Haloactinomyces albus: one gene and its partner. The main gene of each other region encodes a partner of the protein of the gene in region 2 in a complex. Links are inferred from orthologs where the notes say so. Each region holds a gene or a part of one and is shown on either strand. Other genes may lie near its edges. The genes, in order: JOF55_RS06750 and JOF55_RS11215.

Region 1 (15,364 bases), 960 kb from region 2 along the record:
GCGCCCCGGCTGGAGGGATCGCCTGCCAGCCAGGCAGCGTTGAGGGAACCGGCCGAGGTACCGAGGACCATCTCCGGCTCGATACCGGCCTCGAACAGCGCCGTCACCAGCCCGGCCTGAATCGCTCCGAAGGTGGATCCGCCCGGCAACACCCACGCCGTCCGCATCCGTGTCCCCTCTCTGCGCGCCTGCCACACCACCAAAATAGCGGTGGACCTTCGACAATGCCGGAACGGTCGAGACCGTTCGGAGCCATCTCCCCTCGGCAGGCGACTACTCAGCTTTCCCCGGGATCGCCCCGGCGCCGCTGCCGTTTGATCTCACCCCGGCGCTTCTTGTGCTCGAGACGGCGCCGCTGGACCCCTTTGCTCGGTTTGGTGGGGCGACGGGTGGGCGGTGGCTGCGCGACGGCCTCGGCCAGTACTGCGGCCAGGCGCTCGCGCGCATCCCTGCGGTTGGCCAGCTGACTGCGATGCCGGGACGCGGCGACGGTGAGCACACCATCGCTGAGCCGATGGTGCAGCCGGGCCAGCGCGCGCTGCCGAGCCTGCTCGGTCAGTGACGGCGAGTTTCCGAGGTCGAACGACAGTTCCACCCGCGAATCGGTGGTGTTGACGCCCTGCCCGCCAGGACCGGACGAACGCGAGAAACGCTCGCTCAGTTCCGCCGACGGTATGAACAGCCGCCGCGTAATGCGCAAGTCCTCGGTCACGTCCCCAGGATGCCGCATGACACTGCAAGAGCCGAACCGGTTTTCGCGCCGAACGCTGCCCCGACCGAATCGCTGACGACCGGACCACCGGCAATCGCTGTGCCGGACACAGCCACCTCTTCAGGAGCGACTCGCCAGTAGTGCGGCGAGCTCTCCCCTGCTGATCCCGAGCCGGGCGGCCTCGGCAAGCAACTCGTCCGCGAGGCTGTAGAGGCGTGCGCGGTCGGCATCCCCGCGCACGATGGCCCCGCGTCCGCGCCGTAGCTCGACGAGCTCTTCGGCGGACAACTGTCGGTAGGCACGGAGAACCGTGTTGATGTTGACGTCGAACTGGCTCGCCAGCTCTCGCGCGGTGGGCAGCCGGGTCCCTGGTTCGAGCTCCCCGTCGCAGACGGCACGGCGTACTGCAGCGGCGATCCGCTCGTGCAGTGGGCCGGGTTCGGCCGAATCGAGGCGCAGCATGGTGCTTCACACAGTAGCATGAAAGTAATAGTATTACTAGCACAACTAGCTTATAAGGAGGCATCATGAGCGAGCAGGTCATCGCGATGGTCTTCGCCGGCTTTGCGGTCGTGGCAACGCTCGTGAGCTGGGTGTTCTACATCGTGGCCGGTAAGTCCTTGTGGGACATGCGGAAGTTTTTCCGGGGTTCCCCCGGCGATCACGGAAGGCCCCTTCGGGGCCGGAGACACACGCAGGGACCTTCCCCGGAGGAACGGCACTGAGCGCCGTCCGTTTCGGCAACCATGTCCCTCTCGGAGCGAAAAAAATGCAGTTTCGCGCGAAACTGCATTTTTTGCAGGAACCGGGCCTCGACCGAAGGCGTGTCGATCAGCGCCAGGATTCGGCGCCTCCGGGCACCGGGGCGTTCGGGTCGTAGGGCGAGCGCGTGAAGATGAACGTGTTGAGATCCAGGTGGTTCGGCGTTCCGTCCGCGGCCCGACCGACACGCAGCCACTCACCCCGGTGATATCCGTCCAGGCCGGTCCAGGTGCCATCGGCGTTCGGTCGAAACCGTGACGCCCTGCCCTTGCCCTGCCACGGCACGAGATCGAGCATCCCGTCCGGCAGAATGCGCACCACATGCGCCGTCGGTCCCCAGTACCAGAGCCCGGTCAGTTCCAGCAGCGCCGGATCGACCGGAGCGGGCTGCCACGGCTCCGGAACCCGCGGCTCGTGCTCCTCCAGAATGTCCAGCAGATCCACGGCCAAGGCTCCGCTCGGCCCGGCGGTCGCATTGGCCAGAAACACCGCACCGGTGTTCTCGTCGGGGTCGACCAGGAGATTCGCCAGGAATCCCGGCATCGAGCCACTGTGCCCGGCAAGCCTGCGCCCGCGATGTCGCTGCAACTGGAGACCGAGTCCGATACCCGCCGTCCACGTGCCTGCGTCGTCCACAGTGGTCGGAGTGCGCATCTCCATGACCGTGTCGGGATGCAGGACCTCCCCGGTGTCCCCGCCGAGGAAGTTCATCCAGCGCGCCATGTCATCCACCGTGGACCACAGTTGCCCGGCGGGCGCCATCGCTTTCGCGTCCTCTGTGGGCTCTTCCTGCACGAGATCGGCCCACGGATGCACCGCCCAGCCACGCGCGTACGGAGCAACCGGATGCGTCGTGGTGCGCCGCATTCCGAGCGGATCGAGGATCTCGCGCTGCAACGCCTCCGTCCAGTCCGCACCACGATGCCGTGCCACGAGTTCGCCCAGCAGGCCGAAGCCGACATTGGAGTAGTGGAAAACCTGTTGCGGATACGGCCGCATCGCATCCTTGTCGATCTCGTCGAGAAACGTCTCGCTGTCCACGCCGGGTGTCCGTTCCCACCACGCGCTGTTCGGCTCCGCCGTCAGCCCGCTGTTATGGGCGAGCAGTTGCCAGATCGGACGCTCCCCCACCGAGGTGCCCGGCACGTGGTCCTCGACACGGTCGGCCAGGTCGAGCCGCCCCTCATCGCGCAACCGCATGACCAGCACCGCGACGAATGTCTTGGTGATCGAACCGATCCGGTACTGCGTGTCGGCGGTCGCGGGTTCTCCTCCGACCCAACCGCGCGTATCCACCCAGATCGTCTCGCCGTCCCGGACCAACCCCGCGATGAGCGACGGCGCTCGGCCATCCCGCTGTTCTCGGGCCAACCGCCGGAGCAGGGCGCGTTCGGTCGTGGGCAACAAGCTTGTCAACATGCGCTCATGCTTTCGCGAGCCATCGAGGTCGGCAAGAGGAATCCGGAAGGCGTCGAGAAGCTGCTGCGAGCGACCCTCGAATCGGTGCCTGCCGAGCGGCTGTGGGGCAACCCCGACTGCGGGCTGAAGACTCGTGATCACGCCGAGATCGACTTCGCACTGCGCAACATGGTCACCTCGGCGATACGGATGCGGAACTCCCTGCAGTGATCCCCGGCTGGCGGCCGCCCCACCACGCCGCGAACACAACCGCACCGGATCGGTGCCCCACCACCACCCGGACGGAACCTGCCTGCCGACCCCGTTTGACAGGATGCCCGCATGGACACCGAGTACGACCGAGTGGATGTTCGCGGCGTGGTCGGCTTCGTGCTGGTCGCCTACCTGCCCGCGTGGCTGTTGACGCTGCCGATGTGGCTGACCGGACAAGGCCTGTCCTGGGCATGGTCCCCGGTTGTGCTGGTCGCCATGATGTTCATGCCCGCGGTGGCGACGTTCGTGACCAACCGGTGGATCAGTCCGCGCCGAAGGATGCTGCGCGAGACGGGAATCACCAATCGGGGCGGCATCGCGGCATGGTGGCGCTACGCACTGCTCGGGTGGTTCGCTCCACCGCTGGTGATGATGCTCGCACTCGTGGTCGGCTACGCCCTCGGCGTCTACCAGGCCGACTGGGGTGACTTCTCCGGTCTGTCCGACCGGTTGCGGTTCTCCCCAACCGATCAGCAGGGAATGCAGGCGAGCACGGCCCTTCCGCTTCTCGCCGTACAGACGTTCCTGCTGGGGTGGCTCAATGTGATCTCGGCGTTCGGCGAGGAATGGGGGTGGCGCGGGTACCTGACACGGGCGCTCCTGCCACTGGGGCAACCGGGCGCGTTTCTGGTAACCGGCGTGCTCTGGGGGTTGTGGCACGCTCCGCTCCTCGTGCTCGGCTACAACTACCCCACCGCACCGGTGGTCGTGGCGTTCATCATGATGATCTGCTTCTGCACGCTGACAGGCACCTTGCTCGGCTGGTTACGCCTGGCCTCCCGCAGCGTGTGGCCCGCGGTGATCGGCCACGGCTTCCTCAACGCCTCGGCCACGCTGCCGATGGTGTTCAGCGCTGCGGACCAACCGGTCCCCAACGTCTCGGTGGGCCTACTGGGCTGGTCCGGCTGGATCGTGCTGGTCCTGCTGATTCTCGTGCTGATCGCCCTGCACAAGCTTCCCGTGCCGAATCCGGTCCCCCGGGAACCCGGCCTGACCAAGGGCAGGCTCAGCCGCCCGAGAACCTGACCGATCCCGCGCACATCTACGGGCTTCGTGGCGCGGCGGACAGTGGCACCGCGGGCAGTCCTTCGTGAATCTCGGTCATCGCGTTGAACCAGGTACGCCCGGGAACCGTGCCGCCGTAGATGTTGCCGCCACCACCGCACAGGTACGGCGGGTTACCGGGGCCCACCACGCAGATGCCTTGCGGATTGCTGCCGCTGGCATAGGTCAGCACCGCTCCGGCCATCTGCGGGGTCGCCCCCACGAAGGCAGCGGACTGGTGCCGCTGGGTCGTACCGGTCTTGGCCGCCAACGGCCGGTCCCACCCGGCTGCCTGCGCCGCAGCATGGGACGTCCCGCCCGGCAGGTGGTCCTTGCTCATACCCTTCGCCAGTGCTTCCGCGATCCGCGGGGAGATCACCTGCTCACACGCCTTCTGCTTGACCGGCACGCGATTGCCGTTGCGGTCGGTGACGGACTCGACCGGTGTCGGCGGGCACCACAGACCGTCACTCATGATCGTGGCCATGACGTTGGACAGCTCCAGCACGCTCACCGAGGACACGCCGAGCGTGAACGAGCCCGAATTGTTCCGCTTGATGGTTTGCGCCTCGGACAACTCGCCCTTCTGCAGCGACTTCCCGTGGGAGTCCACCTTGGTCATGCTGCGGCGCATTCCGAGCTTGGTGGCCATGTCCACGACATTGCTCAGGCCGACCTTCTCCTCCAGCATGACGAATGCCGTGTTCGGCGAGGTCGCCAGCGCCTCTTGCAGCGTCCGGGGGCCCGGCGCCACGCCCGCCGCGTTGTGGACCGTGTAACCGCTGCCGCCGGGACCGTACACCGGGGACGTGTAGGACGGCGGCGTCGGTATCACGTCGTGGATGCTCATGCCCTGCTGGAGCGCCGCCGCAGCGGTGAAGATCTTGAACACCGAGCCGGCGCCGAAGGGCTGCACCTTGCTGACGATGTCCCGGGCTTTCTGTCCTTTGCTCAGGTCGTTGCCGTAATCCTTGTTGGCGACCAGTGCCCGCACCTTGTGTTTCTTCGTGCCGGGCTCCACGACGGCCATCGCGTTGGAGATGCCCTTGGTCAGGGTCGGCACCTGGGCCTCGGCGGCGGCCTTGGCCGCCTCGGTGGCCTTGCGGTCCATCGTGGTGCGGATGGTGTAGCCGCCGGTGTTCAATTGCTTCTCGGTGAAACCGGCCCGCTCGAGGTAGCTCTTCAGGTACTCGCAGAAGAACCCGTCGGTGGTGCCGTCACCGATGCTCACGCAGCCGTTCGGCGGGCGGCCCAGCGGCGAGATGATCCCCAACGGCTTTTTCTTCGCCCGCTTGGCATCCTCCTGGGTGATCCGGATCCGGTTGCCCGGATTGGCCATGCGGTCGATGACCAGGTTGCGGCGATGCAAGGCATCCTGTGGGTGCGTATTGGGGTTGAGCGCTCCCGGCGCATTGACGATCGCAGCCAGCAACGCCGACTGCGCGATGGTCAGCTTGTCCGGGGTGGTGCCGAAGTAGGTCTGCGCGGCTGCCCCCACGCCGAACGTCTGGTTACCGAAGGGCACCACGTTGAGGTATCCGGTGAGGATCTCCTCCTTGGTCATGGTGCGTTCCAGTCCGACGGCGATCCTGGCCTCGCGCAGCTTGCGCGCGATGGTGGTCTCCTTCGCGTCCTGCGCCTCCACCGCGTTGTCGGCCGCCACGTGAACGAGGTAGTTCTTCACGTACTGCTGGGTGATCGTGGAGGCGCCCTCCTTGACCGTGCCGCTGGCGATGTTCGTGGCCAGCGCACGCATGGTGCCCTGCCAGTCCACCCCGTGGTGCTGCCAGAAACGCTTGTCCTCGATCGCGGTGATCGCGGCCTTCATCGTGTCGGAAATCTCATCGGCCGGTGTCGGGATCCGGTAGTCCTCGAAGAAGTAAGCCAGCGGATCGCCGTTGCGGTCGGTGACCTTGGTCATCAACGGCATCCGCTGCTTTTCCAGCGAGTCGGACATCCGCGACATCGCAGTGGTGGTCCGGTTGACGAAAGCGCCTGCGCCGACGGCCATCGGCAACATCAGGCTGGCCACCAGCACACCCGTCAGGACGCATAATCCGAACAGCTTCACAAGCACGCCGCCGCGCACATCAGCCCCAATCCCCGTGGCTCATCCACTTGGCACTCGCCGATCGAGGGACACCCTATCGAGGCATGCCTCCCCCGAATGGATCCAGGGTGCGGTGGCGAATCCTCGCGGCTCCGAGCGGCGTGTCGATTTTCGACCACCACGTCCGAGGCCGCCGGAGCCGACCGGGCAGGCGTCAGCAGCGCTGCCGCTCGGCTTCGTTCAGTTCCCTGAGGTACCGGTTGTAGGCAGCCAGCTCCGGGTCCTCATCCGCGTCCACCGGAGGTGCGGGCGGGGGCACCGGAGAACGCTTCCGGCTCCGTGACGGCTCCTCGGACGGGTCGGCGCTGTCGGCCTCGGGGTCGGGGAGCGCTGTCGTTCCGTCCTCGGAGACGGGAATATCCGGTTGCTCCTCCGCGGCCCGCTGCAGGTCCATGCGCGCCACCTGGTACCAGAGAAACAACGCGAACGCGCCGAACAGCGGCCACTGCAGGGCATAGCCGAGATTGCGGAAGCTGCCACCCGCCTCCTGCGCACTTTCCCACTGCCACCACCCCAACCAGAGCGAGGCAGCGAAGGCCGCGAGGAACACCAGGTGCAGCAGCACCCAGCCCGGAGTCAGCAGACGACGCTTCACACCCCTATCCTAAGGGCTTGCTCCGGTACGGGCTTTCGCACGGGTGCTTGACCTGAGCAGGGCAAACGGGACGCTGCAGAGGACGAGTACGGCCGCGAGGGAGAAGGTCGCCGGGTAGTCCACGACACCGATCAGCACGCCGAAGCCGGTCGCACCGATGCCGTTGCCCGCGTCGTAGGCGACGTTCCACGCGGTACTCGCCGGGCCGGATCGGGCCCGTTCGAACATGAGCACCAGGGTCGCGTTCTGCACCGCACCGAAACCGCCACCGAGCACCAGTGCCCCGGGAACCGCGACAATGGCCGGTCCGGCAGCGGCCACGGCGACAGCCGCCATCCCGAGCACCGCCATCAGGACCGAGGGCAGCAGGACGGCCTGCGAGCCGAACCGGTCTCCCACCTGCCCGGCCAGCCACCGACAACCCGTCGTGGCCATCCCGAAGGCCAGCAGGGCCACCGGCGCGATCGAGGACACGACCGCCAGGGGGAGAAAGGCGATGACACCGCCTGCAACGATCGACACGGCCGTCATCACCAGCCATGGCGGCAGCAGGCCGACCGGGAAGTTCCGGCCCCGGCCCGTCTCGGGATGGTCGGTGCCGTCCCGGGCCACCTCGTCCCGGGCAACCCCGTCTCGGGCAGCATGGTTCCGGGCGGGGGCGATTCCGGCGACGGCGATGGCCGCCGCGATGGGCAGCACCCCGGCGATCCAGAACAGCGGGACGAATCCCATGTGCTCGGCCAGCCACACCCCCACCGGCAGGAGTATCGCGTTGGGCAGACCGACCGCGAGGCCGTAGAGCCCGGCCGCCCGGCCACGCTGTGGCGCGGGCACGAGTTCGGCCACCAGTGCACTGCCGGTCACGGTCAAAAGCCCGAACCCGACACCGCGCAAGCCCGATACCGCCAACAGTGCCCACAATTCGGCCGCCAGGGCGAACAGCGGAGCGGGTACACCGATCAGGAACGTGCCCAGTCCCAGTGCCAGCCGATGATCAAACCGCCGCAGCAGCCACGGCATCCCCAGTTGGGTCAGGACTGTGACCAGCATGAATACGCCGGTGGTCGCCCCCGCCGCGACCTCACTCGTACCCGCCTCGACCGCCCACAGCGGAACGACCGGCAGCAGCAGCACAAAACCCGAGAACGCGCCCAGAGTCGCCACCAGCAACATCAGGAAGGAACGGCTGCGCAGGGCCGGAGCCTCGTCATCGAGGGAACGCGCCCCGAGGGAACGTGACTCGGCTCGAAACCGCATCTGCCCCTCCGCGAAAGGCGCCTCTGGTGTGTCCGGCTCAGCCGGAACCGGACTTGCGACGATGTGCCGCGAAAAAGGCGGCACCCCAGGGGGATCGGGGTGCCGCCGCTACGCGAGTGTAGTTGTCCTCCACCGCCGCCTCACCCACCGGGCAGCACGTGGTTTTCACGTCGAAAGCCGGGCGTGCCCGTTGATCATTCGCTCAGGTCATCGAGCATCCGCTGGGCTTCGGACAGTTCCTGCTGAAGTTGCTCGACCCGGGCACGCTGATGCTCCCGTGCTGCTTCGAGCAACGGCTCGACCGCTTGGGCGACATCCTCGTGCAGTGCCTTCGCGGCATGGGCGACCGCGGAGGCGGGAACAACCATGGGGCGAAGGACTCGCTTCTTCCCGTTGCTGACCTCGACGCTCCACTGGCCATCCGAACCCGCCGTCAGGGTCACGCTCGCCCCGGCCGGCTGGCGCGGCTTCCGGCGTGCGGCCGTATCGGTGCGAGCCGCTCCTGTCGAGGCCGACGACGTCGTCGACGTGCCTTTCGAGGAATTCGGCTTCGCCGGACCGTCCGCGACGGACTCGGTGGTCTCCGGCCGACTCGCCGATTCCGTCGCAGCGGCCTTGGCGGTCGGCTTGTCGCCACTGCCGGATTTCGCCGTACTGCCGGACTTGCCCGCACCGCCGGACTTCGCAGCCCCGGACTTCGCCGCGGCCCCCGTATCCTTGCTCCGGCGCGCGGGCTTGACGACCGTCACCTCTCCGGCCGAGAACGACAACACGTCCTTCGATCCCGCCGGACGAACCTGGATGAAGTCACCCTCCGCAGGCTCGTCCAGGGCGGTCACCTTCCCGGAGCGGCCCTCCTGGACCCCCACCGCCGAGGACGTGAACCACACCGTGGGCGTGCCCCCCGCAGCCAGTTCCTCGCGGAGACCGCGAACCTCATCGGACGAAAGTGCACGGGTCTGAGACATCGATATCCCTGCTCCGACAGCAGGATCCCACCATGCCGGGGCAGGGCCCAGCCGACGTCCGGAGTTCGACCCCGTGAAGCTTCCGGCCACGCGGGATTTTTCAACCGCCTGGGGATTCGGTGTACGACTCCGGCTGCGTGGAATCCCGGCTGCGTAGGATTCCGGCTATACAGAATCCGACTGCGTAGCCCCGGCTGTGTAGGACGCCGCATCCGGCGTGGTGGGATCCGTGGTGGCAATGACACGCACAGCGTATCGAACGCCCGTGCGAACCCTCAACGACGCCCGGCGGTCCGGATCTCGTAGTCGGCCGGGTCGAGCTTACGCGTACGTCGCCAGTAGTTCCACGTGAACCCGGGCCACACCGTCCGGTTCACTCCGTTGGCGTCCAGATACCAACTCCGGCAGCCACCCGTCGACCACACCGACTCGGTGAGCTCCGACTGAATCTCCGCGTTGAACTCGTCCTGCACCGACTGCCGCACGTCGACCTGGTCGATCCTGCCCGCCAGCATCGGGCGCAGCACGCTGAGCACATAGTTGACCTGTGACTCGATCATGAACACCACGGAGTTGTGCCCCAGGCCGGTGTTCGGACCCAGCAGGAAGAACAGATTCGGAAATCCGGAGACCGTGATACCGAGGTGGGCTTCCATGCCGTCGCGCCAGGCGTCCTGTAGTTTTCGTCCACCCCGACCGACGATGGCGAGGTGCTCGAACGCGTCGGTGACGTGGAAGCCGGTACCGAAGATGATGGCATCGACCGGATGCTCCTCGCCGTCGCCGGTGACCACCGACTGCTCCCGCACCTCCGCGACTCCGCTCGTACGGAGGTCCACATTGGACCGGTTGAGCGCGGGGTAGAAATCACTGGAGAGCAGAATTCGCTTGCATCCCATGGAGTAATCCGGCGTCACGGCCTCGGCCACCTGCGGGTCGTGCACCTGCTTGCGGATGAACCGCTTGGCCAGCCACTGCGAGACCCGCTGCAGCCGGGGATTGCGCAGGACGGCGACCGAGCGCAGTTCCAGCGTCCAGTAGATCGCAGCCCGTGCCGCTTTCTGCACCAGCGGAATGCGACGGAAGGCCTTTTGCAGCCCGGCCGGGATCGGCCGGTCCGGTTTCGGCTGGATCCACGGTGGCGTGCGCTGGAACAGGTGCAGATGCCGGACCTTCTTCGCGATCTCGGGAACGAACTGGATCGCGCTGGCGCCGGTACCGACCACGGCCACCCGCTTGCCGCGGAGGTCGTAGTCGTGGTTCCAGTCCGCGGAGTGAAAAGTCTCGCCCCGGAACCGCTCCAGCCCCGGCAGTTCCGGGTAGTGCGGGATGTGCAGTGCGCCCACGCCCGAGACGAGAGCCCTGCCGACATACTCGGTGCCATCGGCGGTGGCGACGTGCCAGGTGCGGTTGTTCTCGTCCCACTCCGCGCCGGTGAACTCCACGCCGTAGTGGATGTGCTCGCGCACGCCGTACTTGTCGGCGCAGTGCTGGAGGTAGTCCTCGATCTCCGCCTGCTCGGCGAACATCCGCGACCAATTCGGGTTCTGTTCGAAGGAGAAGGAGTACATCAGGGAGGGGACGTCACAGGCACACCCCGGATAGGTGTTGTCCCGCCAGGTACCGCCGAGATCCGCGTTCTTCTCCAGCACGAGGAAATCGTGGATGCCCGCCTGTTTCAGCCGGATCGCCGTTCCCAGTCCCGAGAACCCGCTCCCCACGATGACCACGGAGGTCTCGTACCTGCGCTGATCCCGCACCTGTCGCTCCGCCATCGGCAGTACCTCCTCGTTCCCGCGCCACACTGCTTACTTTCCAGTAGCCTACTATCGGTAAGTTGTGTGTAGCCTACTACTGGTAAGTTACGTGCGGTAGGGTCGATTTCGTGGAGGTTGAACAGGCAGACACACGCCAGGGCGACACCGCTTCTCGCAAGCGGCTTCCCAGAGCCGAACGCGAGCGCCAGATCCTCGGAGTCGCCGAGGAGGTATTCGCCACGCGGGGTTACCAGACCGCTTCGATGGACGACATCGCACAGCGTGTCGGCCTGTCCAAACCGATGCTTTACGAGTACTTCGGTTCCAAGGACGGACTGCTGCTGGCCTGCCTCGAACGAGCCAAGCGGGAACTGCTGGAAAGCACCACCGCCGCGGCCGAGAACGCCTCCGGCCCCGAACAGCTCCTGCACGACGGTCTCCTGGCGTTCTTTCGGTTCAGCGAGGAACACCGACAGGCGTGGGCACTGCTGCGCAACGAGTCCGCCATCCCGGGGCTACCGGTCGATTCCGAACTCGAGTCGATCCGCAGTCAGCAGGTCGAGTTCACCGCGGGCATGCTGCGCCGCTCGCTTCCCGAGACGAACGAGGTACGTCTGGAAGCCTTCGCCGAGTCGATCATCGGTGCCTGTGAGCGGCTGGCCATGTGGCGCGAGCACCGCCCGGAGATCACCCCCCGGATGGCCACGGAACACCTGATGGCGCTGATCAGCCCGAGCCTCACTCTCGGCACTTGACATAAGCAGGATCCCCACCCGGTGTTCGTGGCGCATGCCCACAACGCCAAAACCACCCGATCGAGGGTTAACGGCAACCTCGGGCTCAAGATCGCCCTCGTCCGTTCCGATGCGGAGCACGTTGGTCGTTCCAGCCGTCCCCGTCATCTCTCCCCGAACCGACGGAGCCGACAGCCGGTGCGACCTCGCCGTAGACAACAGACCGAGGAGAACTGACCTTGCGCCCTTGGACCACGCGCACGTTGAACGCCGCTGTTGTGGCTGCGGGGTTCGCCGCAGTCGGAACGGGCTCCGCCTCGGCGGCGGACACTGCGACCCCCGGGCTCCCCGACCTCACTCAGGCACCGGACGACATCGGGATCACGGCTCCCCTGCACACCTGCCAGGCCGCCGCAGACCTACCGATGGGCCCCTGCCCGAACGTCACCGTGAAAGCAAGCATCCCGAACGTGTTCAAGCAGGTCGGCGCGGACATCACGACCATGGCCCATGGCGTGGCCGGTGAGCTGCGGGACAGCAGGCAGCCGCTCTCGGCGGGCAACGCCACCCGCGTACTCGGGCACGTCACCGCGGAGACCACGCGTCTGCAGCGGATGACCGACACCCGGCCGACGGTCAGCGCCGAGGTCGAAACCGGAAACACCGCTCGCACCGAATCAGGCGGCAAGCACGCCAAGCTGCTCGACGCCGAAGTCGGGCCGCGCCACTCCGGCCACGAAGGCGTGTCCGCCGCCGACACGGCAGTCGATCTCACGGCCGCGCAGGGCCAAAGCATCGCACCGTTGACGAATTCGGTCGGCACCGTCGTGCCGAGGAGCGTGCAGGACGCCCCACCGCAGGTCTCGGACGGCCGAGTGAACCTGCCGAGGGCCGGCGAGGCCCTGCCTGCTCACCGGAACACCCCGGCCATGGCCGCGCTGGACGACGGTCTCACCGGCGTAGCCGGGAAGACCGGCACGACAGGGCAGACCGGCGTGGCCCGCAGCTCCGGCATGGCGGAACGGGCAAGCGACACCCTCGCAGGCATCGGCACACCCGTCGGCACGCCGAGCGACTCGCTGCCGGTCGTCGGCAGTGTGCCGAATCCGCTGTCGAACCCTCACTCGCTCGGACTCTGAACGGGCTTCGTCAACCGGGTGGGCCCCGGAACCGCACTCCGGGGCCCGCCCGCTCGCTCGACACCGTTCCCGCCTCAGGCGGCCACTGCGGTGACCACCTCGGCGTCCGGTTCACCGGTATCGAAGGCCTCGCCCGCTCGGGCCTTGGCCACGAGTGATTCCGGCGGCTCGAAACGGTCACCGTAGCGAGCGGCGAGTTCCCGCGCACGCTCGACGAAACCGGCCAGACCTCCCGGATAGCCGTTCATGTACTGCACGACTCCGCCGGACCACGCGGGGAAACCGATTCCGAAGATCGACCCGATGTTGACGTCGGGCACCGACTCCACCACTCCCTCGTCGAAGCAGCGAACGGTCTCGAGCGCCTCGATGAACAGCATCCGCTCCTGGAGGTCGGTGAGGTCGACCTCGCCGGGGTCGCGACTACCGGCACCGAAATGCTCCTGCAGGCCCGGCCACAAGCCCGTGCGCTCGCCATCGGCATAGTCGTAGAAACCGGCACCGCTGGAGCGGCCCTTACGGTCGAACTCGTCGACCATTCGATCCAGCACCGGGTCGGCCGGATGCGGTGTCCATTTCCCACCCGCGGCTTCGACGGCCTGCCTCGTTTCTTCCCGGATTTTCCGGGGAAGGGTGAGCGTGAGCTCGTCGTAGAGCTGCAGAACGGGCGCGGGGAAACCGGCCTGCGAGGAAGCCTGCTCGATCGATGCGGGGGCCACTCCTTCGGTCAGCATCGCCACTCCCTCGTTGAGGAAGGTGCCGATGACCCGGCTGGTGAAGAATCCCCGGCTGTCATTGACGACGATCGGCGTCTTGTTGATCTGCCGCACCACGTCGAAGGCCTTTGCCAGCGTCCGGTCGCTGGTCTGCGCACCGCGGATGATCTCCACCAGGGGCATCTTGTCCACCGGTGAGAAGAAGTGCAGGCCGATGAAGTCGTCCCGGCGGCGCACGCCCTCGGCCAGCCCGGTGATCGGCAACGTGGAGGTGTTCGAAGCGATCACCGCGTCCTCGGCGAGTACCCCTTCGGCCTGGGCGTACACCTCGTGTTTGACCGCGGTGTCCTCGAAGACGGCCTCGATCACCAGGTCACACCCGGCGAGCTGGTCGACCCGGTCGGTTGCGGTGATGCGGGCGAGCACGGCGTCGCGCTCCGACTCGCCGGAGCGTCCCCTGGACACGGCCTTGTCGAGCAACTTCTGCGAATAGGACTTGCCCTTCTCGGCCGCTTCCACGGACACGTCCTTGAGCACGACCTGCATGCCCGCCTTGGCGCAGACGTAGGCGATCCCGGCGCCCATCATGCCGCCACCGAGCACGCCCACCTTGCTCGCACTCCATTCCGGCACGCCCTGCGGACGGCTGCCACCGGAATTCACGTGCTGCAGATCGAAGAAGAATGCCTTGCTCATGTTCTTCGACGTCTGTCCACAGAGCAGCTCCAGGAAATAGCGCCCCTCGATGGTCAGAGCGGTGTCGACGTCGACCTGGGCTCCTTCCACGGCCGCGGACATGATGTTGCGCGGCGCGGGCAGCGGGGCGCCCTTGAGCTGTTTGCGCAGGTTCGCGGGAAAGGCGGGCAGGTTGGCGGCGAACTTCGGATCCGACGGCGTGCCACCGGGGATCTTGTAGCCCTTGCGGTCCCACGGCTGGGTGGCCTCCGGATGGGACTTGATCCACTCCTTGGCTTTGCTCAGCAGCTGGTCGGAGTCGGTGACGAGTTCGTCGATGAGGCCGAGTTCGTGTGCCTTGCCGGGCCGCAACCGCTGGCCCTCCAGAAGTACCTGCATCAGCGCATCGGCGATCCCGAGCAGTCGGACCGAGCGGACCACACCACCGGCACCGGGCAGCAGGCCCAACGTGACCTCGGGAAAACCGAAGCGCACGCCGGAGGCGTCGACGGCGATGCGGTGGTGACAGCCGAGCGCGATCTCCAGGCCACCACCGAGTGCGGTCCCGTTCAGTGCTGCGACGACCGGGACACCCAGTGTCTCCAGCCTGCGAAGCTGCTGCTTGGCCGTGTCACTGGTCTCGGCGACCTCGTCCACGTTCTCCGGGCGCGCCCTGATGAGCTCGCGCAGGTCGCCGCCTGCGAAGAAAGTGCTCTTGGCGGAGGTGATGACCACACCGGTGATGTCGTCCTTCTCCGTCTCGAGTCGCCGGAGGGTTTCCTCCATCGAGCGCAGGTAGCGCTCGTTCATGGTGTTGGCTTGCTGCTGTGGATCGTCCAGAGTGAGCACGACGATGCCGTCGGCGTCGCGATCAGTCCAGCGGATGGTGCTCTGGTCGCTCATGAATGATGTGTCCTTACGAGGCAGTGTCTGGGGCGGGATGATGACTCGACAGCTTTGATGTGGCCGTTGCGCTTCGCTCTTGCGGGAAAGAGCAGCCTGCGCAAGAGATCACCTACGCAGGCGGCACTCAGGCCTCCACTCGTTCGATGATGGTGGCGATCCCCATTCCCCCACCGATGCAGAGAGTGGCCAGGCCGTAGCGCTGCCTGCGGCGTTCGAGTTCGTCGATGAGGGTGCCGAGGATCATCGCGCCGGTGGCGCCGAGCGGATGCCCCATGGCGATGGCGCCGCCGTTGACGTTGACCTTCTCGTGTGGCACGC
Region 2 (15,428 bases):
CCGTCAGCGGGTGCAGGTGGATCGGGTTGCGGTCCCCCGACACCGCCGCGTAGCGGCGCCCCAGGTCTCCGGGGAGCTGCCACGTCGCAGTGGGTGCTCCCGCCTCGATCGCCGCGGTCCGCTCGGATTTCGCGGCCGACTCGTCCGGCTTGCCGCGACGCAGGTAGGTGCTGCTCTCGGTCCACACCGTCTCACTACCCGCACTGGTTTCGGTGACGACGTCGAACTGGCTGCCCTTGGGATGCGGCCGCAGGTCGGACAGGTACACCCGCTGAGTCGGTGACTCGGTCACCAGCAGCGGCCGGTGTTGAGTGATCGTGTTCGCCACGTGCACCAGCCCGACCAGTGGGAACGGGAAGCCGGGGTCGGTCATCAGGCGCACCGCCGTGCCGAAGGACAGGATGTGCGGATACGTCATGGGCAGCTCGTCACGCAGCCCGAAGCCGCACATCCGGTTGTACTCGGCCAGGTGCTCTCGGTCGACGGTGATGTCCCGGCGCACGTACTCGGTGTCCGGCAACTCGCCACCACCGCGCCGGCTCGGCGTCGTCGCCACCGCCTTCAGGTACAGCGCTGCCAGGTTCGGGGCGCTGCTCAACTCGGTTGCCCGCATCTCACGCTCCCAGCAGGCTCTGCCCGCAGACCCGGACGACATTGCCGTTCACGCCGCCGGACGCGGGGTTGGCGTACCAGGCGATGGTTTCGGCCACGTCGATCGGCAGGCCGCCCTGGGACAGGCTGTTCATGCGTCTGCCCGCCTCACGCACCACCATCGGAATCGACGCGGTCATCGCGGTTTCGATGAAGCCGGGCGCCACGGCGTTGATCGTCACGCCGCGTTCGGCCGCACGGGACGCGAGTCCCTGTACGTGGCCGATCACCCCGGCCTTGGACGTGGCGTAGTTGGCCTGGCCCACGTTGCCCGCGATACCGGCGATCGAGGAGACACCGATCAGTCGTCCGTTTTCGCGCAGCGGTGACGAGTCGGTGAGCAGTGCTTCGTTGATGCGCTCCTGGGCTCGCAGATTCACCGCGATCGTCGAGTCCCACTGCTGCTCGGTCATCCGGGCCAGTGTCTTGTCGCGGGTGATCCCGGCGTTGTGCACGACCACGTCGAGACCGTCATGGCGCTCGGTGAAGTGCTCGATGATGTGCTGTGACGCGTCCTCGGCGGTGATGTCGAGTTGCAGGGCCGAGCCACCGATGCGGTTGGCCACGCGCGCCAGGTCCTCGCCCTGCGCGGGAACATCCAGGCACACCACGTGGGCGCCGTCGCGGGCGAGTGTTTCGGCGATCGACTCGCCGATGCCACGGGAGGCGCCGGTGACCAGAGCGACCTTGCCGCGCAGCGGATGGGCGCGGTCGGTGTGCGGCACGTCGGCTGCTCCGACACGGACGACCTGCCCGGACACGAAGGCCGACTTCGGTGCGAGCAGGAACCGCAGTGTCGAGTCGATCGCGTCCTCGGCGCCCTGGGAGACGTAGACGAGCTGGGCGGTCGCGGCCCGCTTGAGCTCCTTGCCCGTGGTGCGGACGAAGCCCTCCAGTGCGCGCTGCGCGGTCCGCTCGGCGGGGTCGGTGATTTCCTCGGGCGGTGTGCCCAGCACGATCACCCGGCCGCCGGTGTCCACCTGGCGGATCGAGGGGCTGAAGAACGCGTGCAACTGCCGCAGCTGGTCACTGGCGGTGATGCCGGTGGCATCGAAGATGAGCGCCGCGTAGCTGGTGTCCTCGGCGCGGGAATCCGTGACCTGCGCGGGGAGTTCCTCGAGTGTGCCCGCCACGGCCTTGCCCAGTCGTGAGTTCTCGGCAGCCGACGACAGCACCGGTCCCGACACGACGGGGTCGCCCGTGCGATGACGACGCAGCGGGGTGGGAGTCGGCAGCCCGAGCCACCGGGCGAGCTGACGTCCGATTCCGGAGGAGGTGAGCTGCTGGTACAGATCGTCCATGGTCTCTCCTGAGGGGCTCGTAGCACGGCACTCGACGCATAAGCTACCCGCCGGTAGGTTAAGGAGGCGAGATGGACCACACTATCCGGGTGGGGTTCCTCGTCGGGGGACGTAGCCACCGGCCCGGCCTGCACGGCCACGCTCGACTCGAACGGCCACACTCGGACAACGGGCAGGGCTCGTGCGAGAACGGGCGCTCGTGCGAGAACGGGCCCGGAACGGATCAAGCCACACCGGCCACACCTGTACACAGATCAGCCGAGGGAGTCGGGCATGCCAACCACTCGCCGGGTTGCCGTCATCGGAGGCAACCGGATTCCGTTCGCACGTTCCGGTGGACCCTACACCCGGGCGTCCAATCAGGACATGCTCACGGCCGCGCTGGACGGGCTCATCGCACGTTTCGGCCTGCAGGACGAGCGGATCGGGGAATTCGTTGCGGGTGCGGTACTCAAGCACAGCCGGGACTTCAACCTTGCCCGTGAGACCGTCCTCGGTTCCCGTCTCGACCCTCGCACCGTCGCCCACGACGTGCAGATGGCCTGTGGGACGGGGCTCGAATCGGTCATCTCGGTGGCCAACAAGATCGCACTCGGGCAGATCGACTCCGGCATCGCCGGGGGTGTCGACTCGGCCAGTGATGCGCCCATCGCGCTCAACGACGACCTGCGCCGCGTGCTGCTGCAGGCCAATCACGCCAAGAGCTTCGGAGGGCGTCTGCAGGCGCTGACCGGATTACGGCCGCAGCACATCGTGCCCGAGATCCCGCGGAATGCCGAGCCGCGCACGGGGTTGTCCATGGGTGAGCATGCGGCCTCCACCGCCGCCGCCTGGCAGATCGACCGCGTCGATCAGGACGAACTCGCCGCGCGCAGCCATCAGCGCCTCGCCGCTGCCTATGACCGGGGTTTCTTCGAGGATCTGGTGACTCCGTTCCAGGGATTGTCGCGCGATCAGAACCTGCGACCGGAGAGCTCGGCGGACAAACTCGCCAAACTCAAGCCGGTTTTCGGGCGTGACGAGAACGCGACGATGACCGCAGGGAACTCCACTCCCCTGTCCGACGGCGCTTCCACCGTGTTGCTGGCCGACGAGGAGTGGGCCAAGCAGCGGCGGCTGCCCGTGCTGGCCTACATCGCCGACTTCGTCTCGGAGGCAGTCGACTACGTCAGCGGCGACGAGGGGCTGCTCATGGCGCCGACCTACGCGGTGCCGAAGTTGCTCGACCGTGCCGGGATCGGGCTCGGCGACTTCGACCTCTACGAGGTGCACGAGGCCTTCGCCTCGCAGGTGCTGACCACGCTGAGGGCTTGGCAGGACCCCGAGTTCTGCGAGCACCGGCTCGGCCTGGACGGGCCGCTGGGTGACATTGACACGGACCGTCTCAATGTCAACGGTTCCTCGCTGGCCGCGGGGCATCCGTTCGCGGCGACCGGTGGCCGCATCGTGGCGACGTTGGCGAAGCTGCTCGCCGAACGCCGGTCGGGGCGGGGACTGATCTCGATCTGTGCGGCAGGCGGGCAGGGCGTCACAGCCATCCTCGAACGTTGAGGTCCCCGAAGCGTCCTTGCCGCTGTTGCCGATACTCGGTCGTTGTTACTGGTGAGGCGCTTGCGTGGTGGCGAATGACCTCGGCTGTGAGTACATCTGAATGTGATCTAAGTTACAGTGAAGCATAGTTGTAACGCTCGGATGTCAATCCACGATGTACGGGGTGACTCCGCGATGCTGTCGGACCCCCGACCTGACAGCATCGCGGAGCTTTCCACCATCCGATGTTCACCCGGGGTCGATGCCTCGAGCTCGGGTGCCAGCGTTGAAATGTCCTCGCCTCCGGAGTGGTCTCCACGCCGCCGGCCGAGGTGTCTCCTCGTCGCCATTCGGTGACGAATCCGATCAAGGCGGCCCTGTGTAAGCAGGGGTGCCTCCGCATACCTCATATCGGTTACCCACGGTGATTATTTGATCACCTGGCTCTTCGGTGCACGAAGGGTGAGACACCATGCAAACCACGATCATGCTCATCGGCGCGTTGGTGCCGATCATGGCGGCAAGCCTGTTCTACGTCAGCGACCGCCGGGGGCAGCTTGCCCAACCGGTCGCAGGCCGGTCCGAGCAGGACCAGCCAGGACTGCACTCATCGGGTCAGGACCGCGCCGAACAGGATCGGTCGATCCTGCCTTCGGAGACCGACCACGGCTGACCGGCCGCTGCACGTGTGACACGGACGGCGACTCCGCAACGCCGGGAACAGCGGCGGAGGTGCAGTGGTTCGATAGGGGTGTGGCCACTTCCGCACAGCAGACCCGCCGCGCGCGCGTGCGCGCGCCTGAACCGACCGGACGCCGGTGGTTGAACACCGGCGGAGAACGGGTTCGACTCTCGGATCTGCGGGGCAAGGTGGTGCTCCTGGACTTCTGGTCTTTCTGCTGTATCAACTGCCTGCACGTGCTCGACGAGTTGCGCCCGCTGGAGGAGGAGTTCGCCGACGAACTCGTCACGCTCGGTGTGCACTCGCCGAAGTTCGAACACGAGGCCGATCCCGAGGCTCTCGCGGCGGCGGTTGAACGCTATGCCGTGCACCATCCCGTCCTCGATGACCCGGAGCTTTCCACCTGGCAGGACTATGCCGTCAAGGCATGGCCGACGCTGGTCGTGGTGGATCCCGAGGGCTACGTCGTCCACGTCGCGGCCGGTGAGGGACACGTCGAGGCACTCGGGAAGGTCATCGGTGAAGTGGTCGTCGAGCACGACGCGAAAGGCACATTGCACCGTGGTGACGGTCCGTACGTGCCGCCGGAGAACCCCGGTACCACGCTGCGTTTCCCCGGCAAGGTGATCAGGCTCGAGGGCGGGACCATGCTGGTGTCCGATTCGGCGCAGCATTCGCTCGTCGAGTTCGCCGCCGATGGCGAGACCGTGGTGCGCCGCATCGGCAGTGGTGAGCGGGGCAGCACCGACGGTCCGCCCACCGACGAGTTGCCCGTCGGTGACCTGCCCGCCGGCGGTCCGGTCACCGATGGGCCGGTCACCGATGGGCGGGTTCGTGCCGCGAGCTTCCGTGAACCCGCCGGACTGGCACTGCTGCCCGAGCCCGTCGCAGCCGAGGTCGGCTACGACGTCGTGGTCGCCGACACCGTCAACCACCTGCTGCGGGGAGTCTCCCTGGCGGACGGTCGGGTAACCACTGTCGCCGGGACCGGTGAGCAGTGGCGATCCGGTCCCGCCCAACCTGGTGCGGAGACCCTGCCCGCCCTGGAGGCTCCGCTCACCAGCCCCTGGGACGTGTGCTGGTGGGACCCCGTTGGGGGGATCGTGGTCGCCATGGCGGGCAACCACACGCTCGGACTGTTCGATCCGATCGCGGGTGAAATTCGGCGGTTCGCGGGCACCACGGTGGAGGGCTTGCGCGACGGCGATGTCACCGAGGCCTTCTTCGCCCAGCCCTCGGGCCTGGCCGACGGTGGGCGGCGGTTGTGGCTGGTGGACTCGGAGACCTCGGCGCTGCGCTGGATCGAGGTCTCCCCGGAAGGGCTCGAAAACGGATTCGAGGTGCATACCGCTGTCGGGACGGGACTGTTCGACTTCGGGCACGCCGACGGGCCCGCCGAGCAGGCGCTGCTGCAGCATCCGCTTGGTGTCGCGGTACTACCGGATGCCACGGTTGCGGTCTGTGACACCTACAACGGCGCGATCCGCCGCTACGACCCCGAGACCGGAGAGGTGTCCACACTGGCCACCGATGTTGCCGAACCATCCGGGGCGACCCTGATCGATGGTGAACTGGTGGTGGTCGCCTCGACGGCACATCGCCTGGAGCGCCCCGTGCCACCCGGAGTGGCCGCACAGCTCGTCCGGGGCGCAGCACAGCAGGTCACGCGCCCCGCGACCGAGGTCGCTCCGGGCGAGGTGGGACTGGTGGTGGTGTTCACGCCACCACCGGGGCAGAAACTCGACGAGCGGTACGGCCCCTCCACCAGCCTGGAGATCAGTGCGTCGCCGTCGGAATTACTGGTGGAAGGCGAGGGCACGGGCACCGCGCTGAACCGTCGCCTGGTGCTGGCCGAGGGGCGGGAGTCCGGATCGGCGGCGGATGGCGTGTTGCATGTCGTCGCCCAGGCTGCGAGCTGCGATGACGACGGGGCGACCGAGCATCCCGCCTGCCGGCTGACCCGTCAGGACTGGGGAGTGCCGATTCGGATCGTCTCAGGAGGGCCGGACCGCCTGCCGCTGGTGATGGGCGGACTGGATGATCAGGAGTCGTGAATGGGTATAAACCATTGTGTTGAAGGCGACAACCCTGCACGAAGGTACCTGTAGGACAAGCGCGTAAACTTTTCGGGTGACCGATGCCAAGCTTGAGATCCAGATGCTGCACGACCGGGTCATGGTGCAGGTCTCCGAAGATTCCGGGGAGCGCCGCAGCAGCGGCGGCATTGTGATCCCTGCCACTGCCCAGGTGGCCAAGCGACTGGTCTGGGGAGAGGTTTTCGGAGTCGGCAGCCACGCCCGGTCGGTCCAGGTCGGAGATCGGGTGCTGTTCAACCCCGAGGAGCAGTTCGAGGTCGAGGTGCAGGGCCGGATGTATCTGGTGCTGCGGGAACGGGACTTGCACGCCGTGGCCTCGGAACGCACCGAACAGGGCACCGGCCTGTACCTGTGACCTCCCCGGACGGCCGTCCGAGAACAACGAACAACAGCGCACGGCATCGGACCCGGCCGTGCGTCGAGTACGTTTGGCACAGCGAACATTCTTCCTTGCCACGGGCTCTCGCCTGATGCTGTTCGCTGTTGGCCCCACCGCACGACCGACGAGAAGGGGACGCGGTGCCGGAAGACGACGAACACCCCGACAGAGTGGGCACGGGGTCGGATGACCAGGTGTGGACTTCCACCGAACGGATAGGCCCTCCGGGGGAGGACCTCGGCATGGCGGACACCGAGGGCAGTGACTCCGCTTCCGATGTGGAACCAGCGACCTCGTCGGGTATCAGCCGGGAATCCACCGGCGACTCGGCAGGCAGTGAGCGGACCGTGCGGATCTCGGGTGGGTTGGCCCCGGAGGAACCGACCGAGCGGGAGTTGTCTCCGCAGGATCCCTCCGCAACCGAGCGGACACAGCGGATCCCGGCGGTTCCGGCCGAGCCGGAGCCGGGCGGTGGGTTCTCCGAGTCCGACACCGAGCGGACACGGGCCATCGAACCGGTTGCCGAACACTCCTGGAACCCGGCAGTGGCGGAACCGGCAGCGGAAATCACGAGCACGGAGGTCCCGACAGCGGTGGTTGCCGCTGAAAACCGGTCGAATCCCTCCGACGGGCATCCGGACTCTCCGGCCGCATACCCCGATGAACAGCAGCCCACCGAGCGGCACGACACTGCCGAGGAGGGGGGTAAAAACCGTAAGAGGCTGCTGCACGCGGGCGTGGTTGCGGGCATCGTCGCGGGTTTGCTCGGCCTGCTCTACATCGGAGACCTGGCCTTCAGTAGTGGCCTGATGCCGCGCGGCACCGTCGTGGCCGATGTTGCGGTGGGGGGACTGGACAAGGCAGCGGCAGAGCGCGAACTGCGGGCGGAGATCGGGCCGCACCTCGACGAGCCGGTGCAGCTTCGAGTCGGTGACGCGACGGCCTCGATCGACCCGGCCGCAGTCGGTCTGAAAATGGACTGGGATGCGACTCTGGACAAGGCGGGCTCTCAGCCGTTGAACCCGATCACCCGAGTGTCCTCGTTCTTCACCACCAGGGAAATCGCTCCGGTCAGCAACGTCGATCGGGAGAAGCTCACGGCGGCGCTGCAGAAGGTCAAGCCGGAACTGCACCGGAAACCGAAGGAAGGCACCATTCGGTTCGAGGGCACCGAACCGGTTGCGGTGGAGCCGGTGACCGGTCGCTCGGTCGATGTGCAACGATCGCTCGATGTGGTCGTGGCCGAGTGGATCGGGACCGATCCGGTGCGGCTGCCGTTCACCAAACAGCCGGTGAGCACGACCACCGAAGGTGTGCACAAGGCGCTGAATCGGATCGCGAAGCCTGCGGTGGCGGCGCCTGTGACGGTGCTCGGTGATGGCAAGAAAGCCACACTCGGCCCCGAGGACATCGCGAACTCGCTGCGCTTCGAACCCAACGGTAAGGGCGGTCTGAAGTCGCACATCGACGTCCCGACGGCAACCGAGGTGGTGAAGCCGCAGCTGGCGGACACCATCAAGCAGGGCGAGGATGCGAGCGTCGTCATCGAAGGTGGCAAGCCGGTCGTGCAGCCGTCGGTACACGGCCGCGTCATCAACTGGGAGAAGAGCTTCGCTCCGCTGAACAAGGTGCTTCGGCAGCCGGGCGGGCGCCAGGTACGGGCTGTCTACGAGGACCAGCCCGCCGAGTTCACCACCGAGGAGGCCAAGCAGCTCGGCATCAAGGAGCAGGTCAGCACCTTCACGACCAAGGGTTTCAGCCATGACTCCGGGGTGAACATCCGGCGGGTCGCCGAGGAGGTCGACGGTGCGATCGTCAAGCCGGGTGAGACATTCAGCCTGAACGGTTACACCGGTGTCCGGCAGAAGCCGCAGGGCTATATCGCCTCGGGCATCATCAAGAATGGCCGCCCGGCCGAGGCCGTCGGCGGTGGCATCTCCCAGTTCGCCACGACACTGTTCAACGCCGCCTACTTCGCGGGCATGAAGGACATCGAGCACCGCGAGCACAGCTACTACATCAGTCGCTACCCGATGGGGCGGGAGGCGACCGTGTTCCAACAGCCGGACGGCACCAGCCTCATCGACGTCAAGTTCAAGAACGTCTCGGACAGCGGCATCCTGATCGAGACGGCTTGGACACCGAGTTCGGTCACCGTGACCCTGTGGGGGACCAAGCAGTTCGAGGTGAGCTCGAGCACGAGCCCGAAGAGCAACTTCGTCCCGCCGAAGGAGATCACGATCCCCGAGGGGGAACCGTGCAGCCCGACCGGCGGTCAGAAGGGCTTCACCGTCTACAACACCCGCACGGTCAAAAACCTCGAGACAGGTGAGGTGACCAAGCAGCGCGAGCGGACCGTTTACGAGCCACAGCCGATCGTGCACTGCGGAAAGCCACCGGATTCGGCGCAGTAGGCGCCGCAGTGGGCACGGATCGAGCCGGTTCGATCCGGGCGGTGCTATGACGCGTTGAACAGTTTCGCGCGAAATCAACGAAATGTGCTTTCGCGCGAAACTGACAGCACAGAGCAGCGCTGTATCCACAAGGTCATGCAGTTGTCCCCAGGATCACCGAAGCCGCAAGGGTCCGTGCACAAGCCTGGAACGAACGAAGGCGCCCCTTTCGTGGCCGAAAGGGGCGCCGCTGTGCCTCGTTCAGGAGATCAGAATGCGGCCTCGTCGATCTCCATCAGGGAGTTGTCGGCCGACTCGACGATCGTGCGGCGCGAGCCGAGCTCGGGCAGCACGTTCTTGGCGAAGAACCGGGCCACGGCCACCTTGCCCTGGTAGAAGGACTCGTCCTTGGTGGAGCCGGTGTCCAGCGCCTGCAGCGCGACTTCGGCCTGGCGCAGCAGCAGCCAGCCGATCAGCAGGTCGCCCATGCTCATCAGCAGCGTGACGGCGTGCTGGCCGACCTTGTAGACGTTGTCGACCTCCTCCTGGGCCGAGCTCACGTAGCCGATCATGGTGCCGAGCATCCCCTGGGCGTCGTCCAGAGCCTGCCCGAGCAACTTGCGGGTTTCCGCGAGCGGGTCATCGGAACTCTCCGAGACCAGCGACTCCTGCACCTGTCCGGCGATGTGGCCGAGCGCCTGACCGTTGTCCTTGACGATCTTGCGGAAGAAGAAGTCCTGCGCCTGGATCGCCGTGGTGCCTTCGTACAGACTGTCGATCTTCGCGTCGCGAATGTACTGCTCGATCGGGTAGTCCTGCAGGTAGCCGGATCCTCCGAGGGTCTGCAGTGACAGGGTCAGCATCTCGTAGGCGCGCTCGGAACCCACTCCCTTGACGATCGGCAGCAGCAGATCGTTGACTTTCTCGGACAGCGACACATCGGTGCCGTCGGCCTTGCCCTGTGCGATCTCGTCCTGGAACGTCGCGGTGTAGGTGTACACCGCGCGCAGGCCCTCGGAGTAGGCCTTCTGCAGCATCAGGATGCGCCGCACGTCGGGGTGGTTGGTGATCGTCACCCGCGGCGCGGTCTTGTCGGTTGTCCGGGTCAGGTCGGCGCTCTGCACGCGCTCCTTGGCGTAGTCCAGAGCATTGAGGTAACCGGTGGACAGAGTTCCGATGGCCTTCGTTCCGACCATCATCCGTGCGTACTCGATGACCTGGAACATCTGCGCGATTCCGTCGTGGACGTCACCGAGCAGCCACCCCTTGGCCGGGGTGCCGTGCTGGCCGAAGGTCAGCTCGCAGGTCGCCGAGGCGTTCAGTCCCATCTTGTGCTCGACGTTGGTGACGAAGGCACCGTTGCGCTCGCCGGGCTCTCCGGTCTGCGAGTCGAAGTGGAACTTCGGCACCAGGAACAGACTCAGCCCCTTCGTGCCGGGCTTGCTCTCCACGCCGTGCCCCTCGGGGCGAGCCAGCACCAGATGCATGATGTTCTCGGTCATGTCCTGGTCGGCGGAGGTGATGAACCGCTTCACTCCGTCCAGATGCCAGCTGCCGTCTTCCTGCTGGATCGCCTTGGTGCGCCCGGCGCCGACGTCGGAGCCCGCGTCGGGCTCGGTGAGCACCATCGTGGCACCCCAACCGCGGTCGATGATCAGCTCGGCCCAGCGGCGCTGCTCCGCGGTGCCGTTGTTCCAGAGGATGGTGGCGAAGTTCGGTCCCGCCATGTACATGAAGACGGCCGGGTTGGCGCCGAGCATGAGCTCCGCGGCGGCCCACTGCACGGTCGGCGGGATGCCGTAGCCGCCGAGTTCGTCGGGCAGTCCGAGGCGCCACCACTCACCGTCGATCACCTGCTGGTAGGACTTCTTGAACGACTCGGGCAGGGTCACCGAGTGCGTCTGGGGGTCGAACGCGGCCGGAACGCGGTCGCCCTCCTCGAACGACTCGGCCAGAGGTCCCGTGGCCAGCGTGTTGAGCTCGGTGAGTACGCCGCGGGCGGTGTCCTCATCGGATTGCTCGAAGATTCCGGAGCCGAGCCGCTTTTGCACCTGGAATACCTCGAACAGGTTGAACTCGAGGTCGCGGACATTGCTCTTGTAGTGACTCATGGCGGGCTCTCTCTGCTGATGTTCCGGGCGGGCCCAGCTCATCGGACACCACGCCCTTACTCGTCGGTAACAAGAGGGTATTACCTAGCAGTAACTTCTGCCAAGGCCGGGGTGGGGTGAATTGCGGTCACACAGGACCGCGTGATGAACACCGGTGCCCGGTCGCACCGCGTCGCCGGGTGAGGTCCCACACGGACGAGGATCGGAAGCGCTCTCAACCTCTGGGCGCATACATGATGATCGCGACGCCGACCAGGCTGATCACCGCTCCGGTGATGTCCCACCGATCCGGCCGGTACCCGTCGACGACGACGCCCCACAGCAGCGATCCGGCGACGAACACCCCACCATAGGCGGCGAGGATGCGTCCGAAGTGCGGGTCGGGCTGCAGCGTGGCCACGAAACCGTAGAGGCCCAGCGCGACCACCCCTGCACCCATCCACAGCAACCCCTTGTGTTCACGCACCCCCTGCCACACCAGCCAGGCCCCACCGATCTCGGCGAGTGCGGCCAGCAGGAACAGCACGATCGAGCGCAGCACGGTCATCGGGCCAGGGTATTGGCCGCGCAGGTGGCAGCGGGTGACCACCGCGGAGCTCGTGCCGTAACCTGGAGCGAGCTCCGGCTTCCCGGAGCTCGCGGCGGTGGGGCTCGCCGGACTCAACCGCGAGAATGCTCGCCAACGGTCCCTACCTGGTGTTGCAGCGCGCCGGTAGGAGGACCGCACATGAGTTCCGATGCCGCCTCGACCGAGGCCGTTCCGGAGGCGCCCGTGGCGCCGCGCCACCGTGGCCCACCCTGGGACGTGCTCTCGGCGGTGGCCGTGGGCGGTGCCCTGGGGGCCGTGCTCCGCTACGGGTTTTCGCTGCTGTGGCCGCATCAGCCCGGGACGTTTCCCTGGGCGGTTTTGTCGATCAACGTGGTGGGCTGCCTGCTCATGGGCGCACTGATGTGCCTGATCACCGAGACTGTCACCACGCACCGGCTGGTGCGCCCGTTCCTCGGGGTGGGGATGCTCGGCGGGTTCACCACCCTGTCGACCCACGTGCTGGGGACGATGAACCTGGTGGCGGCGGGGCATCCCGGAACTGCCGTGGTTTACGTGCTGGTGACGGTGTTCGGTGCCTTGCTCGCGGTGCTGGCGGGAGTGCGGGGAACACGCCTGCTGCTTCGCCGGAAAGGAGACGCACGGTGACCGCGCTGCTCGTCGCGGTCGGCGGCGCCGTGGGGGCCTGCCTGCGGTACCTGGTTGATCGTCACGTGCAGGGCAGGCACGGATCGTCTTTCCCGTGGGGCACGTTGCTGGTCAACGCCGTCGGCTCGCTGATTCTGGGAGTCTTCGCCGGAATGGCACTCTCGGGGCCGTCGATACCGGTTTTGCACTCGCTGTTCGGCGTCGGCCTCTGCGGGGCGCTGACCACCTACAGTACGTTCGGCTACGACACCGTCCGGCTGTTTCTCGACGGGGCACGCCTGCGGGCTGCCGCCAATGTCGCCGCCACGATCTGTGCAGGTCTCACCTGCGGGGCGCTCGGTGTGCTCGGTGCCACCGCGCTCTGGGGAAGCTGAGTACCGCCGGGCACGAGGCGGAAGTGTTGTGATTTCGTGATCGCGCCTGCGGCCGGTATGCTACCCGATCGGCGTAGCGGAAATCAGCCCAAAACGGCTTTGCCGCAAGTCGGACTTGTCCATCATGAGAGGTTTCTCTGTGTCCCCTCCCGTGCATTCTTCATCGAACTTCACCGCGGCCGGTGATTCCGAAGTGCTGGCGCAGGCCGGACCTGTGGTCGCCTGGTTCACCGAGAACAGTAGCGCGCTCGTGTCGGGCCTGCTGAATATCCTGATCATCCTGGTGCTCGCGTTGGTTCTGCGGGCGGTTGCCGGGCGCTTGATCACACATGCGGTCAAGCGCATGGTCGGCTCTCATCAGCGCTTGAATCGGGCCACGTCCAAGATCGGCGGACGGGAGGAGGCCTCGGACCACGCCGACGAGCGGCAAGCCCAGCGAGCGGACACGATCGGATCCGTGCTGCGTAGCGTTGCCACGGCCGTCATCTTCGGCGTCGCGTTCGTGATGATCCTCGGCGAATTCGGGATCAACCTCGCACCGATCATCGCCAGCGCGGGCGTGCTCGGCCTGGCGATCGGTTTCGGCGCGCAAAGCCTCGTGAAGGACTTCCTGGCAGGAATGTTCATGATGATCGAGGACCAGTACGGCGTCGGTGACGTCATCGATGCGGGCGATGCCGTCGGCACCGTGGAGGATGTGAGCCTGCGCATCACGAAGATTCGCGACCTCAACGGCGGCCTGTGGTATGTCCGCAATGGCGAGATCATGCGCGTGTGCAACTTCAATCAGGACTGGGCCAACGCGGTCGTCGAGCTCCCGCTGGACTACAGCGTGGATGTGGCACATGCCGAGCGCGTCATCGAGGCGAGCATCAACGACTTCGCCGCCGACCCACAGTACAAGTCGAAGATCCTGGAAAGCCCGGACCTCAACGGTGTGGTCGGGATCGGCAACGGTTCGGTGACCGTGCGGATCATCGTCAAAACCAAGCCGGGTGAGCAGTGGGCGCTGGGCAATGCTCTGCGTGCCCACCTGAAGAACAGCTTCGACGTCCACGGTGTCGCGGTCGCCTACCCGCTGCTTCCCCTCGGTGGGAGCGGGGCCGTCAAGCAGGGCTGAAGGCACGACACGGACAAGGGGGCGCTTTCGCACTCGCGGGAAGCGCCCCCTTGTCCTTTTCCGTCCCGGAATCGCCGCAGGCACGCTACTGCCTGCGCCTGCGGTGTTGGGAGCGGCGGAGTTGCAGGATGCGGGCGGCGCCGACGAGGGCAACGAGCAGGCCGCCGATCGCTGCGGCAAGCAGCAGAGCGACACCGATCGGCAGGTTGGTGCGGATGCCGAAGAACGTGATGGCGGCCTGCTGCAGGTTCTGCAGAATGAATACCAGGAGCACGATCAGGGCCACGGTGGCGATGACGACCGCTGCCCAGGTTCCCGCCGTTCGGGTGTGTCCGGAAGTGCCGGATCGCTGCGTCTGCGACTTGATCGGCTCGGGTTTCCCCGCCGAAGTGCTCTCGGGCGTCATGGGGCGTTCGTCGTCGCGGCCGGATTCCCCGGAATTCGCCTGCCGGTTGTCACTGTTCGACATGTCTCCATTCTCCGAGCACGGTGCCGCGATGCGCTCGCTGCGAGTTTCCCACCTGCCCGGGGAGCGCGAATTCGCGATGGTCTGCTTCGGGAACGTGTGCCGATGGCGATATGCGGCGACACTGGATATATCGGACGGGCCCACCCCGACCCGGCCGGGATGTGTTGCTGAAGTCGGAGAGGTCGTGTTGCAGCCATGACTGGCGAGGGTGCCGCAGGCGGCGAGCGAGCCGGACCCGAAGACCCGCTCGTTCCACTGGCCGCTGCGCTGCGCGAGTACGCGGTGTTCACGCTCGATCCGGAAGGCACGGTGACCAGCTGGAACCCCGGTGCCGAGCGAATCAAGGGCTATCGTGCGGAAGAGATCATCGGGCGGCACTTCTCGGTGTTCTGCACTCCGGAGCAGATCGCTGCAGGTAGGCCGGCCCGGACACTGGCCAAGGCCGCCGAGGTCGGAAGCCACGTGGACGAGGACTGGCGTGTCCGCAAGGACGGCACCAGGTTCTGGGCCCATGTGGTGGTCACCGCTCTGTGGACAAGCAGCGGCACATTGCGCGGATTCGCCAAGTTCACCCGCGACGACACCGAGTACCGTGCGCGGCTGGAGCGGTTGAGCAGGCGATTCACCGACCTGTTCGAGCTCGCCCCGGTGGGGATCGCCCTGTTCGATCCTTCCGGGCGGGTGGTCGAAGCCAATCCCGCACTGTGCGAACTGCTCGGTTACTCCCAGCACGAGATGTGCGGAAAGATCGACACGGAGTTGATTCATCCGGACGACCAGGACGGGCTGCTGATTCCCCGAACATCGGAATCCGGTACCTCCGGCGCGGGCAGGGACGTCTCGCAGCGGATGCTTTCCCGTTCCGATGGGAGAGCGGTGCACTGCGAACCGCATATCACACGATCGGTGCGAGAAACCGGCAGCGACTTCTGGTTGGTGGTGTTCCAGGACGTCACCGAGCGGTACCGGCAGGCCGAAGCACTGCGCTACCGGGCCACCCACGATGAACTGACCGGACTGCTGAACCGTACGGCGGTCGACGAGCTGTTCAACGGGATCGATCTCGAGCGGGCGGCAGTGCTGTATTGCGATATCGACAACTTCCAGCGGATCAACGATTCGCTCGG

Evidence for each region.
Region 1: the proteins of JOF55_RS11215 (region 2) and JOF55_RS06750 are in contact, whole or in part, in a solved structure (PDB 8BNU), measured with the Escherichia coli proteins. The link is inferred for Haloactinomyces albus from one-to-one orthologs.

Annotation. Positions count from the first base shown.
Region 1 is NZ_JAVDXW010000001.1:1,423,624-1,438,987, forward strand. The notes cover bases 12,434-15,364. They hold JOF55_RS06750 (3-hydroxyacyl-CoA dehydrogenase NAD-binding domain-containing protein), read right to left. Parts: upstream 15,044-15,364; coding sequence 12,824-15,043; downstream 12,434-12,823. Other genes in these bases: JOF55_RS06745 (hypothetical protein), read left to right, coding at 12,434-12,749; JOF55_RS06755 (acetyl-CoA C-acetyltransferase), read right to left, coding at 15,171-15,364. Outside these bases: JOF55_RS06680 (patatin-like phospholipase family protein), read right to left, coding at 1-167; alternative ribosome rescue aminoacyl-tRNA hydrolase ArfB, read right to left, coding at 278-730; JOF55_RS06690 (GntR family transcriptional regulator), read right to left, coding at 833-1,174; JOF55_RS06695 (hypothetical protein), read left to right, coding at 1,240-1,437; JOF55_RS06700 (serine hydrolase domain-containing protein), read right to left, coding at 1,544-2,893; JOF55_RS06705 (hypothetical protein), read left to right, coding at 2,900-3,103; JOF55_RS06710 (CPBP family intramembrane glutamic endopeptidase), read left to right, coding at 3,215-4,171; JOF55_RS06715 (transglycosylase domain-containing protein), read right to left, coding at 4,188-6,278; JOF55_RS06720 (hypothetical protein), read right to left, coding at 6,454-6,894; JOF55_RS06725 (MFS transporter), read right to left, coding at 6,904-8,151; JOF55_RS06730 (DUF6319 family protein), read right to left, coding at 8,346-9,119; JOF55_RS06735 (flavin-containing monooxygenase), read right to left, coding at 9,395-10,894; JOF55_RS06740 (TetR/AcrR family transcriptional regulator), read left to right, coding at 11,005-11,631; more of JOF55_RS06745, read left to right, coding at 11,850-12,433. UniProt on the Escherichia coli protein: Catalyzes the formation of a hydroxyacyl-CoA by addition of water on enoyl-CoA. Also exhibits 3-hydroxyacyl-CoA epimerase and 3-hydroxyacyl-CoA dehydrogenase activities.
Region 2 is NZ_JAVDXW010000001.1:2,391,080-2,406,507, forward strand. Bases 1,370-4,364 are described here. They hold JOF55_RS11215 (acetyl-CoA C-acetyltransferase), read left to right. Parts: upstream 1,370-2,225; coding sequence 2,226-3,503; downstream 3,504-4,364. Other genes in these bases: JOF55_RS11210 (3-oxoacyl-ACP reductase), read right to left, coding at 1,370-1,952; JOF55_RS11220 (hypothetical protein), read left to right, coding at 3,955-4,155; JOF55_RS11225 (NHL domain-containing thioredoxin family protein), read left to right, coding at 4,272-4,364. Outside these bases: JOF55_RS11205 (MaoC family dehydratase), read right to left, coding at 1-613; more of JOF55_RS11210, read right to left, coding at 615-1,369; more of JOF55_RS11225, read left to right, coding at 4,365-6,218; JOF55_RS11230 (GroES family chaperonin), read left to right, coding at 6,295-6,615; JOF55_RS11235 (VanW family protein), read left to right, coding at 6,882-9,053; JOF55_RS11240 (acyl-CoA dehydrogenase), read right to left, coding at 9,302-11,143; JOF55_RS11245 (YnfA family protein), read right to left, coding at 11,358-11,690; JOF55_RS11250 (fluoride efflux transporter FluC), read left to right, coding at 11,871-12,338; fluoride efflux transporter CrcB, read left to right, coding at 12,335-12,712; JOF55_RS11260 (mechanosensitive ion channel family protein), read left to right, coding at 12,852-13,832; JOF55_RS11265 (LapA family protein), read right to left, coding at 13,918-14,301; JOF55_RS11270 (putative bifunctional diguanylate cyclase/phosphodiesterase), read left to right, coding at 14,497-15,428.